One region of the Thalassotalea psychrophila genome, then DNA from elsewhere that is predicted to be linked to it. Evidence: riboswitches for the same ligand, from Rfam matches in the RefSeq annotation. Region 1 holds a riboswitch; the other holds the start of a gene.

The links. Region 1 has a riboswitch for thiamine pyrophosphate ahead of thiC (phosphomethylpyrimidine synthase ThiC). Riboswitches for the same ligand answer to the same signal wherever they lie in the genome.
Region 2: it holds a riboswitch for thiamine pyrophosphate, as region 1 does, so the genes downstream of both, RGQ13_RS09950 (TonB-dependent receptor) here and thiC (phosphomethylpyrimidine synthase ThiC) in region 1, are expected to answer to the same signal.

Annotation. Positions count from the first base shown of each region.
Region 1 is NZ_CP134145.1:2,627,089-2,630,524, forward strand. Features, by position in the region: gene RGQ13_RS10710 (3-deoxy-7-phosphoheptulonate synthase) at 115-1,161, shown strand; TPP riboswitch at 1,331-1,445, shown strand; gene thiC (phosphomethylpyrimidine synthase ThiC) at 1,575-3,436, shown strand, end outside.
Region 2 is NZ_CP134145.1:2,446,834-2,450,269, reverse strand. Features, by position in the region: gene RGQ13_RS09950 (TonB-dependent receptor) at 57-2,183, opposite strand; TPP riboswitch at 2,268-2,399, opposite strand; gene hinT (purine nucleoside phosphoramidase) at 2,548-2,898, opposite strand; gene RGQ13_RS09940 (DUF4136 domain-containing protein) at 2,909-3,436, opposite strand, start outside.

The DNA of each region.
Region 1 (3,436 bases):
TAACCATCCATGGTATTTTTGAATATAATTCGTCCATGAATAAAAAAACGGTTCCCTTAGGAGCCGTTTTTACCTATATTAGCGCCAGTTTAAGCATTATAAAAAAGACTTTACATGACTATTAGAACTGATGAGTTTCGTACCTCACTAATCGACCATTTAGTATCACCTGCACAACTTGCTCGTGATATACCCTTGTCTGATAAAAACGCCCAACACATAATCGATTCAAGAAACACCATTGAAAACATTATCAGCGGTAAAGATAAGCGTTTATTAGTTATAATTGGTCCATGTTCAATACACGATACTAGCGCAGCTTTAGACTATGCTGAAAAACTTAAAGTTTTACATGAACAATATATAGATGATTTATACATTGTTATGCGTGTCTATTTTGAAAAACCTCGTACTACGGTTGGCTGGAAAGGTTTGATAAGTGATCCTGACTTAGATAAATCGTTCAATGTAGAGAAAGGCTTGCACCTAGCACGTAATTTATTAATGCAAATTAATGATATTGGCTTACCTACTGCCACTGAATTTTTAGATATGGTTACGGGTCAATATATCTCGGATCTAATTAGCTGGGGTGCTATAGGAGCTCGTACTACCGAATCACAAGTTCATCGCGAATTAGCGTCAGCACTTTCTTGTCCAGTTGGTTTTAAAAATGGTACTGATGGTAACGTAAAAATTGCTATTGATGCTATTCAGGCATCTAGTGTGCCACACGTTTTATATTCTCCGGATAAAACTGGACAAATGTGTATTTATCGCACTACAGGTAATCCATTTGCCCATATAATATTACGTGGTGGCAAAGTTCCAAATTACTCTTTAGATGATGTAAACAGTGCTTGTGGAAAGCTTAATGACGCAAACCTAACACCTAGTATTATGATTGATTGTAGTCACGGTAATAGTGATAAAGATCACCGTAAACAAGTAAATGTTGCCCTAGATTTAGCTGAACAAATTAAAGCTGGTTCTACTGGGGTATTTGGTGTGATGATTGAAAGCTTCTTAGTAGAAGGCAACCAAAAAGTCATTGCTGAGCAGGAACTTGTGTATGGCCAAAGTATTACCGATGCTTGCGTTAACTTAGAGCAAAGCGAACAAATACTTAATATATTGCAACAAGCCATTCAAACTCGGTAACTAACATAAGTCAAACTGCATTTGTTGATAACACTCAGGGGATCAACAAATGTACGCTCTTAAAATGCCTACATTCATTTGATATATAAATCATTTATAACAACGTTAATAAATATTATAACAAAATACCAGCTGCCCCTTTATTTTTTAGAACGAATCGTTATAATCAAACTTCTTGTCGGAGTGCCAAAGTAACCACTGGTTATTTAGCTGAGATCGCATTTGCGGGATCCGTAGAACCTGTTCAGGTTAACACCTGCGAAGGAAACAAGGGGAGCGAAATATAGAATTCACCCTAAAATGTCTATTCTATCTCTACATTCTTACCTTTCTACACTCCGTCTTTTGTAATACCAATTCCAATAATTATCGTGACTTGGTAATAACTAATATTTATACAAAAGGCTTTTTAAATGAACAAACCTACTCGTCGTGAACGCCGTCAATCGGCTGAGCTGTTTTTATCTGATTTAAATAAACTTTCATTTCCCAACAGCAAAAAGATATACATCAACGGTGATATTCATCCAATTAAAGTTGGCATGCGCGAGATAGCCGTGGCAGACACCTTTGTTGGAGGCAGTGAAGAAAATCCAATTCTGGAGCCTAATGAAAGTATCCCTGTTTATGATACGTCAGGACCTTTTACAGACCCAGATATCAGTATTGATGTGCATAAAGGTTTGCCAAAATTACGAGCAGCTTGGATAAATCAACGTAATGATACCGAAGAGCTATCCAATGCTTCATCTGGTTATAGTCAGCAGCGCCTGTCTGACGAAGGCCTAGACCACATCAGGTTTGAGAGTTTACCTAAAGTAAAACGAGCTAAAACAGGCAAAAACGTTACCCAGATGCATTATGCACGCAAAGGTATTATAACCCCGGAAATGGAATACATTGCTATACGAGAAAACTTAAAACTAGCTTCACTTTCCGATGAAGTATTGCTACAGCAACATAAAGGTCAGGGGTTTGGCGCACAAATACCCGAACAAATCACTGCTGAGTTTGTTCGCGAAGAAGTTGCCAGGGGTCGTGCTATTATTCCAGCCAACATTAATCACCCTGAAGCAGAGCCAATGATCATTGGCCGTAATTTTTTAATTAAAGTTAATGCTAATATTGGTAATTCAGCGGTTTCTTCATCTATTGAAGAAGAAGTAGAAAAACTTGTTTGGTCAACCAAATGGGGGGCAGACACAGTAATGGACTTATCTACGGGGCGTTACATCCATGAAACCCGCGAATGGATCATTCGTAACTCCCCTGTCCCTATTGGTACCGTGCCTATTTACCAAGCGTTAGAAAAAGTAAACGGTATTGCCGAAGACTTAACTTGGGAAGTATTTCGCGACACCCTTATTGAACAAGCAGAGCAAGGTGTTGATTATTTCACGATACACGCTGGGGTTTTATTACGATATGTGCCAATGACGGCTAAGCGCTTAACTGGCATTGTGTCTCGTGGCGGCTCGATTATGGCTAAATGGTGTTTGGCTCATCATCAAGAGAATTTTTTGTATACCCATTTTGAAGAAATTTGTGAGATATGTAAGCGTTATGATGTGTCTTTCTCTTTAGGTGACGGTTTACGTCCTGGCTCAATTCAAGATGCCAATGATGAAGCTCAGTTTAGTGAATTACGCACGTTAGGCGAGTTGACTAAAATTGCTTGGCAACATGATGTACAAGTGATCATCGAAGGCCCTGGTCATGTACCTCTGCATATGATCAAAACCAATATGGAAGAACAAATTGAGCATTGCGGCGAAGCGCCATTTTATACGCTAGGCCCTCTAACGACTGATATTGCTCCGGGATATGATCACATAACCTCTGGCATAGGTGCAGCCAATATTGGTTGGTATGGCTGTGCAATGCTTTGTTATGTTACGCCAAAAGAGCATTTAGGTTTACCTAATAAAGAAGATGTTAAAGAAGGCTTAATTACTTATAAAATTGCCGCCCATGCTGGTGATTTAGCTAAAGGTCACCCCGGCGCCCAAATTCGTGACAATGCATTGTCAAAAGCTCGGTTTGAATTTAGATGGGTAGACCAGTTTAATTTGGGTTTAGATCCAGACAGAGCTCGAGAATATCACGATGAAACCTTGCCGCAAGAATCTGGTAAAGTCGCCCATTTTTGCTCTATGTGCGGGCCAAAATTCTGCTCGATGAAAATTAGCCAAGATGTTCGTGACTATGCAGCAAAGCTTGAACGGAATGAGCTAATCACCATTAAAATGCTTGATGAAACAGTCACCTTTAATAA
Region 2 (3,436 bases), 180 kb from region 1:
CTTCATTAAACGAAGACGATTAACCGATTATAACCGCCCTGCTAAACTTATTAAGATTAAAATTGATAATCTAATGTAACACCAAACTCAGCCGGTGCAGCTAACTGATAATATCCCTTTGCAGTATAGCTATCGCGAGGATCATTACCAAAATAAAAACCACGGGTCTGATAATCTTTATCTGTAATGTTGCGGCCCCACAGCTTAACTTGCCAGCTGTCTTGGAAATAGGTGATTGATGCATTTACTAAATCAATGGCATCAGATTTTTCTTCATGAGTATCTGAAAAGAAATATTCATCTTTACCATCTACATTCACATTCACTAACCATTGATCATTCACATAGTAATTAACACCTACATTGTATTGATATTTTGGCGCATGAGCTTGTTCTCGACCGGATAAGTCATCACCATTACCATTAATAAAATCTACGTATTCAGAATCTAATAAACCAAACGCGCCATACACTTCAAAAGAGTCGCTTATATTCCAAGCAGCATCAATTTCAATACCTTGGTTAGTGCCTTCAGCCGCGTTATCTAAGTAAGTAATAAATTCTTCACTACCGTCTGGACGTTTGTTGGCTGCATAGGTGCTAACTTGCATGTCAGTTCTATCCATATAAAATATTGCAAAACGAGCGTAAGCATCACCATCTAGATAGTTTTGTTTTAAGCCTAATTCGTAATTCATTACATATTCAGGTTCGAATTCACGATTTTCATCGCTTAAACTTCCCGTTGAATTAACCCCGCCGGCTTTAAATCCGCGGTTAACCGAGCCATACACTAAGCTATCATCTGTTGCTTCATAAGCTAAAACAACTTTACCGCCTACCATAGAATCGGAAGGCTCAAACGACGTACCTTCTGAATTACTATAATCAGCATCTCTGTCTTCAAAACGAATACCGGTTGTTAAAGTTAAATTATTTGAAAGTTTACTGTCTAGCTGAACAAAACCAGCAATAGTAGTAGCTTCAAATTCTGATAAATAATCACCATCATTGTAGGTATATTGACGCAGTAAATCTTCATCTTCAGTTTTGTGATAAATTCCAGCAACCCAAGATGTTGTATTGGCAAGTATTTGATGATCGGGTTTTGAAACTAATCTAAGCTCTTGTGTCGATGTCGTTTTTTCTCGAAAATAATGATCTGTTGAAGAGTAATCTCCCCAAGGGCAATCATTTTCTAGACATAGTTCAGCATTACTCCAATCCTCATCATAACCATAGTCAAGATCTGAATCGGCATAACTGACTATTGTGACTACATCGAAAGTGTTTAAACCACTATAAGTAGCTTTTACACTCGTAGCTACGGTCTCTTGAGTATCGAACCCTGGCTGATCAGATAAGGTTTCGCGGTTATTATCTAAAGAAAACGCGTCATAGCCATTATCAAAATCTAAATAGAATAATGACATATCGATTATTAAATCGTTTGTTGGTTTGTATTGAAGTTTAGTTCGGACAGTTAATTCGTCTTTATTATTGGTATCTTCTTTATCCAAATAAGTATTTTCAATAAATCCATCACTTTGAAATTGTTCTATAGCAAAGCGATACCCAAGTTTATCGGTTGCAGGGCCTGATAACATCAGACCTAATGATGAAGAATTATAATTACCCGCCATTACTTTAACAGAGCCTTCAAAGTCTTGAGCCGGATCAAAGGTAGTAATATTAATGACACCAGCCATTGCACTTGCGCCAAATTTAGTTCCCTGAGGGCCCCTAAAAATTTCTACTTGCTTAACGTCATATAATGACGTTGCACTACCAATTCCGGTGAAATCTACTTCATCAATTATGACACCAACCGATGGGTTAATTGGCTCTTTAAACTGACTACGTTCACCTATACCACGAATTTGATAATAACGGGCACGACTTGAACCACTGGAAAAATTCACATTGGGTGTAGCTAGGACAATTTCTTCAAGGTTTTGCGCGTTACGCAGGGCTATATCATCATTATTAACGACTGATAAAGACGATGCCGTTTTTTGCAAGTTTTGTTCACGAAAATCGCCGACTACTTGAATAACTTCAAGGTCTTTGTCTAATTCAGCTTCAGTCGTTGTTTGGGCAAGTACAGTTGTTGGAATTAAAGCCAATGTAATAGCAGTAGCTAAAGATGATTTAGTAGCTTTAAAAGCGTTTTGAAGATTCATTACAGATCTCATATTAATTTTATAATGGAGATCCGGCACAAAGAAGGAAATATAGAAAATTGTGAAGCTACACAAAAACAAGCCCCTTGTTTTCTTAACCATCCCTACGCCGGTATTATCCGGTTCAGGTTCAAAGGGTTTGCTTTTACAATAGTTAATTGTGAAGTGCATCTCAGTTGTCATTCATATTAAATAACAACACCCCCTGGCTCGGTGCGAATAGTACCAAGTTTTTAGACTTTGTAAATACTTGTAACTATAATTATTTGAACTTTTGCTCTACACATATTGTGATATCTACTTACAAGAACACATAAGCCAGATAAATATCTGGCTTATTAACAGAGTGTTCTATTAAATTAATTTAAACCGATAGCATTGGTCCTAATCGTTTCCCGCCAAGCAAATGCATATGAATATGATAAACCTCTTGCCCACCATGATTATTGCAATTCATAATTAATCGATAACCATCTTCACTAATGCCCTCTTCAAGCGCTAGTTTTTTAGCTACGGTGATCATTCTTCCAAGCGTTAATTCATCTTCTTCTTCGACATCATTAGTCGTTGGAATAAGTTTGTTAGGAATAATTAAAATATGACTAGGAGCTTTTGGAGAAATATCACGAAAAGCAGTCACCAAATCATCTTGATACAACAAAGGTGTTGGAATTTCTTGACGAATTATTTTTGAAAATATGGTTTCTTCATTCATTACAATTCCTTTATTGGGCTGGCAAAACAGGAGCTTTAAAACTTACTAGCATGGCATTAACCAATTCTTGTATTTTAGCTTGTTTTTCTTCAACAGGTATCTTGGTTTTCTTAATCGCTTTAGACACGACAGAGCGCCAAACTGACTTTCCTTCTGCAGGATCGACAAAATCAATAATAATGGTACCTTCAACATAATCTTTAATTTCAACCTGTTGTACAGGAGCTATACCACCGTATCCATAATGGCCTCTACAGCGCCAACATTGATAAAAGCCAGTGTTGTAGGTTCTAAGTTGAGTTTTATCCTTAGTAACTAACTGGAAACGTACTTGCATATCAGCGTCAGTTTTATCAGCTTCAATCATACCTTTTTGTTTTAGCGTATTGCTTATCGCCTTAATTAAACGATCATTGTCTAAACTGCTTAAATTACGGTTAAGAGTTTTTGACGCTTGCTGGTTTGCTTCAAAATCATCTAAAACAACAAATGTTTGTAACTGGTTAAAGTTATATTCCGGGTTGTAATCTATATCCGG